One region of the Gluconobacter sp. OJB genome, then DNA from elsewhere that is predicted to be linked to it. Evidence: predicted binding sites of a transcription regulator. Region 1 holds the regulator's gene; the other holds the start of a gene.
What was found. Region 1 encodes HrcA, which represses chaperone genes, less so after heat shock. Its sites were predicted from a motif close to GTTNGCACTCNCNNNNNGNGAGTGCNAAC; they were not measured.
Positions count from the first base shown of each region.

Region 2: a site for HrcA is predicted at 1,487-1,515, ahead of groES (co-chaperone GroES). Genes of this name have one in related genera too.

Region 1 is NZ_JBDIWH010000001.1:2,184,419-2,188,629, forward strand. It holds gene ABDK74_RS10085 (cation:proton antiporter) at 1-532, opposite strand, end outside; gene rdgB (RdgB/HAM1 family non-canonical purine NTP pyrophosphatase) at 705-1,301, opposite strand; gene rph (ribonuclease PH) at 1,301-2,023, opposite strand; gene hrcA (heat-inducible transcriptional repressor HrcA) at 2,107-3,177, shown strand; gene ABDK74_RS10105 (PBP1A family penicillin-binding protein) at 3,285-4,211, shown strand, end outside.
Region 2 is NZ_JBDIWH010000001.1:858,875-863,085, reverse strand. It holds gene ABDK74_RS03955 (S-methyl-5'-thioadenosine phosphorylase) at 1-81, shown strand, start outside; gene ABDK74_RS03950 (hypothetical protein) at 132-395, opposite strand; gene ABDK74_RS03945 (dienelactone hydrolase family protein) at 502-1,212, opposite strand; gene ABDK74_RS03940 (DUF4169 family protein) at 1,255-1,461, shown strand; gene groES (co-chaperone GroES) at 1,591-1,881, shown strand; gene groL (chaperonin GroEL) at 1,932-3,572, shown strand; gene ABDK74_RS03925 (TonB-dependent receptor domain-containing protein) at 3,852-4,211, shown strand, end outside.

The sequences.
Region 1 (4,211 bases):
CGACCGCAAGTTTGAGGGCAAGCTGTCCGATAGGGCGATGTACAGGCTCCAGTTCGCGGACGATCCCGATCAGGACAGGTAGCGCACTGACGGAGATGCACAGCCCGATCGACATGGCGCCGATCCAGCTATTGCCGTGCGGGGCCTGCCAGCCATGCAGCGGCAGGAAGAACAGTTTGACCAGAAAGGTGCCGATGACGAACGGAATTCCGAGCGCCACGAGCGCTCCGCCCAGCAGGCGACCTAGCGTCGGGGAGGGGAGGCTTTCGGCTTCGGGAGAATGGGTCGGGTTCTGCCACATCTCCAGTCCGGCGGTGAACGCCAGCACCAGAACGGCCAACCAGCCGATATAATCGCCGTAAAGCGAGGGAATACCGACCTTTGACGCTGGAAAATGCAGGACTGCCAGAACAATGCCGACCAGAATGGGTAGGATGGCAATGGGAATGGAACGCCTGAGCAGTTGCCATAGTCCCCACGGAACGAGGACAAATATAAATGCATCCGCAAACAGTGCTGTTACATTTCCCATGATGATCCCTTTTTTGTTTCAGGTCCGATTAGGGTAACATGGATCACAATTCCGGGAGTAATTTTTTATTTCCATGTAATAAATAATTCTATGTTTCTCTTTTTGGAAAACTGTTTTTGTAAGGAATGAAAACCCGGAATTTTCTCTTGAAAAAACCGGGTATTTTCCAGATTTAAGCTATGAAATTCTTCAGGAATTGCTCCAGCGCCCGGCCGCGATGACTGATGGCATTTTTCTCGGCTTCGGTCATTTCCGCAAAGGTCAGGTTTCCGCCTTCCGGCACGAACATCGGATCATAACCATGTCCATGATCGCCTCGTGGGGGCCAGACAACCGTGCCATGGCATTCGCCCTGTACGGTCCGGGTTTCGCCATCCGGCCATGCCAGACACAGGGCTGCGACGAAAAAAGCCCGATGATCGGCGCTGTCGCCCATCTCCTGATTCACGCGGTCCATTGCGATCTGCATGTCTTTGGTCGGGCCGCCCCAGCGTGCGGAATAGACGCCCGGACGATTGTCCAGCGCCGCGACGCAGAAGCCGGAATCATCGGCCAGTGCGGGAAGCCCTGATGCTCGGGCAGCGGCCAGAGCTTTTATGGCGGCATTGCCAGTAAAGGTCTCTTCCGTCTCTTCAGGTTCCGGGAGATTCAGTTCGGCTGCCGAGATGACGGTGATTCCGCTCTCGGCCAGCAGGGTGGAGAATTCGCGCAGTTTGCCCGCATTATGGCTGGCCAGAACGATTTTTGAGCCTCGGGACAGTGTCCGCATCATGCAGTCTCCAGTATGTGATTCTGGGCGTCGAACAGTCGCGCCGTGCCGAGCTTTGCCAGTCGGAGGAGTTCGAAAAACTCGGTCTCCTGAAACGGTTTTTCCTCGGCGGTTCCCTGAATTTCGATGATGCCACCATCCGCAGTCAGGACGAAATTCGTATCGGCCTGCGCGTTGCTGTCTTCAATATAGTCCAGATCCAGCACGGCTCCGGCCTCTGTCAGCCCGCACGAGACCGCTGCGACCTGAGCCGTGAGGGCCTGCGAACGCTTGATGGTCTTCAGCGCGATCGCCAGTGCCACCCAGGCGCCCGTGATGGAGGCGCAGCGCGTGCCGCCATCCGCGTTCAGGACGTCGCAGTCGAGCGTGATGGTCCGCTCTCCCAGCTTTTTCAGGTCTACGCAGGCCCGGAGCGACCGGGCAATTAGTCGTTGGATTTCCTGCGTCCGGCCGGACTGCTTGCCTTTGGCCGCTTCGCGCTGGCCGCGCTGATGCGTCGCCCGGGGGAGCATTCCGTATTCGGCCGTGATCCAGCCCTGTCCCCTGTTGCGCAGAAACGCCGGAACACGCTCCTCGACCGTGGCCGTGCACAGGACTTCCGTACCGCCCACGCGGATGAGCGCGGAGCCTTCGGCATGGCGGGCAAAGCCCGTTTCGATTGAAATAATGCGGTTTTCGTCCGGCGCACGCCCGGAGGGACGCTTGCGTGCGGTGTCAGTCATGTCAAAAAAGATCCTGTGGAAGAATATGTCCCGCCTCTAGCGCGTTTGACGCAGACCCATCCAGCCCCGACAGTGGGTTTACCATGATGCGACCACAGCCTCCCCTGTTCCGCCCTTCCATCCCGATGCCGCACGGTCTGGGAGATCGTGAAGCCGCGATTTTGCGTGAAATCGTTGAGGAATATGTCGAAACGGGTGAGCCCATCGGCAGCCAGACCTTGGCCCAGCGCCTGCAACCGGCGCTGTCTCCGGCCACGATCCGCAATGTCATGGCAGATCTGGCGCGGGCCGGGTTGCTGTTCAGCCCGCATGTTTCAGCCGGACGTCTGCCGACCGAAAAGGGCGTGCGTCTGTTTGTGGATGGGCTACTCCAGTTTGGCGCGCTGACGGAAGAAGACCGCGCCAGCATCGACAGCCGGCTCGATATTCACGGGCGATCCTATCAGGACATTCTGTCCGAAGCGTCGTCCCTGCTGTCGGGTCTGTCTTCCGCTGCCGGACTGGTGCTCGCGCCGAAATCGGATGCCGCGCTCAAGCATATCGAGTTCGTAGCGCTTGGTCCGGGGCGGGTTCTGGTCATTCTGGTGGGTTCGGACGGGCAGGTTGAGAACCGCATCATCGAGACGCCGCCCGGCGTGCCGCCTTCCGCTCTCGTCGAGGCCGGGAACTACCTGAACGCCCGTCTTGGAGATCTGACGCTCGGTACGCTGCGCGAGCGGGTTCGCAGCGAAATGGACGCCAGCCGCCACGAACTCGATGCCCTGACGGCCAGCGTGATCGAGAGCGGTCTTGCGACATGGGACGCCGACGGGGGGACGCTGTTCGTGAAAGGGCAGGGGAAGCTGCTGGCCGACATCACCGAAATCGAGCGCCTGACGACGATCCGTATGTTGTTCGACCATCTGGAGACGCAGGAGACCATGCTTCAACTTTTGCAACTGGCCGATGCGTCCGAAGGGGTGCGGATCTATATCGGGCGTGAAAGCGGGATGTTCGGGATGTCAGGCGTGTCCATGATCGTGGCGCCTGCGCGCAACGAAGCTCAGAAAATCGTGGGGGCGATCGGCGTGATTGGTCCGACCCGTCTGAATTACGGGCGGATCGTGCCTGTTGTGGATTACACCGCGCGGATGGTTGGTCGTCTGCTTGGCTGAGGGCTTCTGAACGTTTCGGGATGATGGTCCCGGGGTTACGCCTCTTTCATGAAATGACCTTTTTAGACGGGGCGACGGAAGGGGCGGAATAATGCTATACAGGGGGCATGACGCGACGCTCTTTCCGCTCCCGTAGCCCCCAGGGTTCTCGTAACCCTCAAGGTCCGGGCGCCACGCCACCCCGCCCTCCCCGTTTTCGCCGCTACCGGCAGTCCTTGGCGATCATCGCCGGTGTGGGGCTTGTGGGTGTGGCCGGGGCGGGCGTTCTGGGCTGGACGACCTATGCCAAGCTGGTGGCGGATCTGCCCAGCGTGGACAGCCTGCGCGCCTATCAGCCGCCGACCGTCAGCCGCATCTATGCCGCCGATGACCGCCTGATGGCGGAACTGGCGAACGAGCGCCGGATCTTCGTGCCGATCAACGCGATCCCCGAGCGTGTGAAGAATGCTTTCATCGCTACGGAAGACCATAATTTTTACACGCATGGCGGCGTGGATTTCATGGCGATCGGCCGTGCGGGCCTGACGGATATTTTCGCGCGTCATGGCCGCCGTCCGCTGGGAGCCTCGACCATCACCCAGCAGGTGGCGAAGGTCATGCTGCTTAACAGCAACGTTCTGAGCCTTGATCGCAAGATTAAGGAAGCCCTGCTCGCCATGAAAATGGAGCAGGTGCTGTCCAAGGACAAGATTCTCGAAATCTACCTGAACGGCATCTATCTCGGGAACGGCGCCTATGGTGTCGCCGCGGCCGCGCAGAGCTATTTCAATAAGCCGCTTGATCAGCTTGATGATGCCGAAGCCGCCTCTCTGGCAGCACTTCCCAAATCCCCCACGAACTACAATCCATTCCTGCATCCGCAGGCCGCGATGGGCCGCCGCAATCTTGTGCTGGACCTGATGGTCGAGGCTGGCGTTCTGACCCGTGAGCAGGCCGATCAGGAAAAGCAGGAGCCGCTGGTTCCGCAGCAGAAGCAGCGTTTTGGGCCTTTGCCGGATTCCGAATGGTTCGGTGAGGAAGTCCGTCGTCAGCTC
Region 2 (4,211 bases), 1.3 Mb from region 1:
ATCACGGCTCCGGCTGCACGCGATCCAAAGCTGGTGGCCAAGCTTGACGCCGTAGCGGGACGTGTTCTGAAGCAGGGCTAAAGTTCTGTGAGTGTCGCGCCTGCTTCATGCAGGCGCGGTTGAAAGAACGATCAGTCGTGATTGTGGTTCGGGTCTGCGTTCAGATCGATGCCTGCACGCGCATCATCAATTTCCACGCCGTCCAGTTCCACCGGCGGCAGGTCCTTGACCGGGGTGCCCTGTGGCACGCCCTTGATGGAGATCAGGTCCGCAGCTTTTTCGAGATAGCCTTCGGGGCCGCAGTCCGGCTTGCCGTCAGCTTCCCACAGAAGGCGCGCTTCGTGACGGATCGCGGCGTCGTGTTTGGGATCGTCTTTGAGCGGATTGGTGCTCATTTTGAAACTCCTGTCTGATCCGGTGCGGTATTCGCCGGGTTTGCCATCATTATAGACCTCTTTCACGGTTTTGCGACAGTCTGTGTCACCGTGATCAGGGGGCGAGTCAGGCGAGGTTGGTTTTCAGAAAATCGACGCTGCGGGACCAGGCGAGATCGCGAGCATCACGGTTGAAGCTTGGACGCTCGGGGCAGCCGAAACCGTGGCCGGCGTCGTCATAGACATATTCTTCGATCTCGGGACGGGCGTCGCGGATCTTCTGGATTTCAGTGTGTGGGATAGAGGCGTCCTCGCCGCCGAAATGCAGCTCGACCGGGCAGTGCGGTGTGATATCGATATGATTGCCGATGCCGGCGCCATACCAACTCACGGCAGCGTCCACATCATGCGTCTGCGTTGCCGTCAGCCAGGCGAGCAGGCCACCCCAGCAGAAGCCGATAATGCCGACTTTCTCGTGTCCGGCATCACGCAGGGCGTTCGCGCAGGCGGCAATGTCGGTGAGCGTCTTGTCGGATGGAATCTGGCTGCGGAGTTCGAGGCCTTCCGTCACACCCGCCTGTGAATAGGGCAGGACGACGTTGGATTTTGCCCTGTCAAAGACGGCCGGGGCAATGACGTGGAAACCTTCGGCCGCGAAGTCGTTGCAGACATTGCGAATATGATCGGTGAGGCCGAAAATTTCCTGCACGACGATGAGGGCGAGGGGCGACTCCGCCGAACCTGCTTCCCAGGCGCCAAAGCTGTGTCCGTCTGCAGCCGTCAGTTTGACCATCTGGCCTGATACGGGGGTTTTCTTGTCCGATGGGCTGTGTTTCATGTCTGTCTATCCAGTCTTGTCATGCCCGAAAGGCCATGAGCCATGAGCGACGTCATCAATCTCCGCCGGGAACGCAAACGCCGCAAGGGTGCTGAGGATGCAAAGGTCGCGGAGGCGAACCGTCATTTGTATGGACGGACCAAGGGCCAGAAACTGGCTGAAACCATAGAAAAACAGCGGTCGGAAAGCCTGCTCGACGGACGGAAACTTTGTTCTGGACCGTCTGGGGATGGTAGCGAGAAACCTTGACGGAAACGGGTTGGACGCCTATGTCTTTGGCACTCTCCATGTGAGAGTGCCAAATGCACTGCAGTCATTGAGTGCAGCAACCCGGTCACGCTGCTTTTTACAAGGGTGTGACCAAAAATGGAGCGATCCATGACGAAGTTTCGTCCCCTTCATGACCGCGTAGTGGTCCGTCGCCTCACAGGCGAAGAGAAGACCGCTGGCGGCATCATCATTCCTGACACCGCCAAGGACAAGCCGACCGAAGGCGAAATCGTTTCCGTCGGCCCGGGTGCCCGCAACGAGCAAGGCCAGATCGTGGCTCTGGACGTCAAGGCTGGTGACAAGGTGCTGTTCGGCAAGTGGTCCGGCACCGAGGTCAAGATCGACGGCGAAGAGCTGCTGATCATGAAAGAGAGCGACATCATGGGTGTGATCGGCTGAACAGCCGTCCCCGTTTCCTCTCGTAAAAACCTCATTCAGGAGTAAGAATTATGGCTGCCAAGGACGTAAAGTTCGGCGCTGATGCCCGCGAGCGTATGCTGCGTGGCGTTGATATCCTCGCAAATGCCGTCAAGGTAACGCTCGGCCCGAAGGGTCGGAACGTTGTTCTCGACAAGAGCTTTGGCGCACCGCGCATCACCAAGGACGGTGTGTCGGTTGCCAAGGAAATCGAACTGGCTGACAAGTTCGAGAACATGGGCGCCCAGATGGTCCGCGAAGTCGCCTCCAAGACGAACGACATCGCAGGCGACGGCACCACGACCGCAACCGTGCTGGCTCAGGCCATCATCCGTGAGGGCGCCAAGGCTGTTGCCGCTGGCATGAACCCGATGGATCTGAAGCGCGGCATCGACAAGGCTGTCGGCGTTGTTGTTGAAGAGCTGAAGAACAACACGAAGAAGATCACGTCTCCGGAAGAGATCGCCCAGGTCGGAACGATTTCCGCCAACGGCGAGAGCGAAATCGGCGAGATGATCGCTTCTGCCATGCAGAAGGTCGGTTCTGAAGGCGTCATCACGGTTGAAGAAGCCAAGGGCCTGCACACGGAACTCGACGTTGTCGAGGGTATGCAGTTCGACCGCGGCTACATCTCCCCGTACTTCGTGACGAACCCGGAGAAGATGACGGCTGATCTCGACAGCCCGTATATCCTGATCCACGAAAAGAAGCTCTCCTCGCTTCAGCCGATGCTGCCGCTTCTCGAAAGCGTTGTGCAGTCCGGCCGTCCGCTGGTGATCATTGCCGAAGACGTTGATGGCGAAGCCCTTGCCACGCTGGTCGTGAACAAGCTGCGTGGTGGCCTGAAGATCGCCGCCGTCAAGGCTCCGGGCTTCGGTGACCGTCGCAAGGCCATGCTGGAAGACATCGCTATCCTGACGGGCGGCCAGGTGATTTCCGAAGACATCGGGATCAAGCTGGAATCCGTCACGCTCGAAATGCTGGGTCGCGCCAAGAAGATCCACATCGAGAAGGAAAACACTACGATCGTCGAAGGCGCTGGCAACAGCGACGACATCAAGGGTCGTTGCAACCAGATCCGTGCGCAGATCGAGGAAACGACGTCCGACTACGACCGCGAGAAGCTCCAGGAGCGTCTGGCGAAGCTGGCTGGTGGCGTTGCCGTCATCCGCGTCGGTGGCAGCACCGAGGTCGAGGTGAAGGAGCGCAAGGATCGCGTTGACGATGCTCTGCATGCAACCCGCGCTGCCGTTGAAGAAGGCATCGTTCCGGGTGGTGGCACGGCTCTGGCCCGCGCATCGTCCGCTCTGAAGGGTCTGACCTTCGAAAACGACGACCAGCGCGTGGGCGGCGAGATCGTTCGCAAGGCGCTTCAGGCTCCGCTGCGCCAGATCGCGTTCAACGCTGGTGAAGACGGTGCGGTTATCGCAGGCAAGGTGCTTGAGAATGACGGCTATGTCTTCGGCTTCGACGCCCAGAAGGGTGAGTACAAGGACCTGGTCGCAGCCGGTATTATCGACCCAACCAAGGTTGTCCGTACGGCCTTGCAGGATGCCGCTTCGGTTGGTGGTCTGCTGATCACGACGGAAGCCATGGTTGCCGAACGCCCGGAAAAGAAGGCTCCGGCCGGCGCTCCGGGTGGTATGGGCGGCATGGGTGACATGGACTTCTAATCGAAGTCCGGTCCATCTTTCGCCTCTTCACAGTGAAGGGGCGGAGATGCCCAATATGTTGCAAAAAAGCCTCTGGCCTTCGGGTCAGAGGCTTTTTAAATTTCAGTTTAATTGCTGAATCCAAACGAAAAACCCGGGCTGGGTATAACTGTTGCATTTATCACACGTGTTGCATTCAAGTGCCCTCTGAAAGCATGGCTGGTATGTATTTTTCGTGACAGTCACGCTCTGAGATCTTTAGACAGGGAACATCATTCTTCTGAAGGATTTTGTTCTTTGATGAGCACATCTCGTCGCCACCTGTTGCTGTGTGCATCAATTCTCGGAGTTGGGACCCTGTCAGGAACGGCTGTTGCCGCTTCCACGACGCAGCCGGAACACCGTTCCCACAAGGCTGTGCACCACAAGGCAGCGGCTTCGACGACTGCTGCAAAACCTGCTGCTGTTCCTGCGCAATCCGTTGCCGTACCTGTCGCCGCGACAGCTCCGGCCTCTTCCCGCCGTCGTCGCGCGGAGGTCCTTGAGGCGCAGGGTGTATCGGGCGGTACCGAACGCATGGTCGTTACGGGATCAGCGCTTGCATCCTCGAACAACCAGAACGCCAACCCCGTCCAGATTGTGACGGCCAAGCAGATCCAG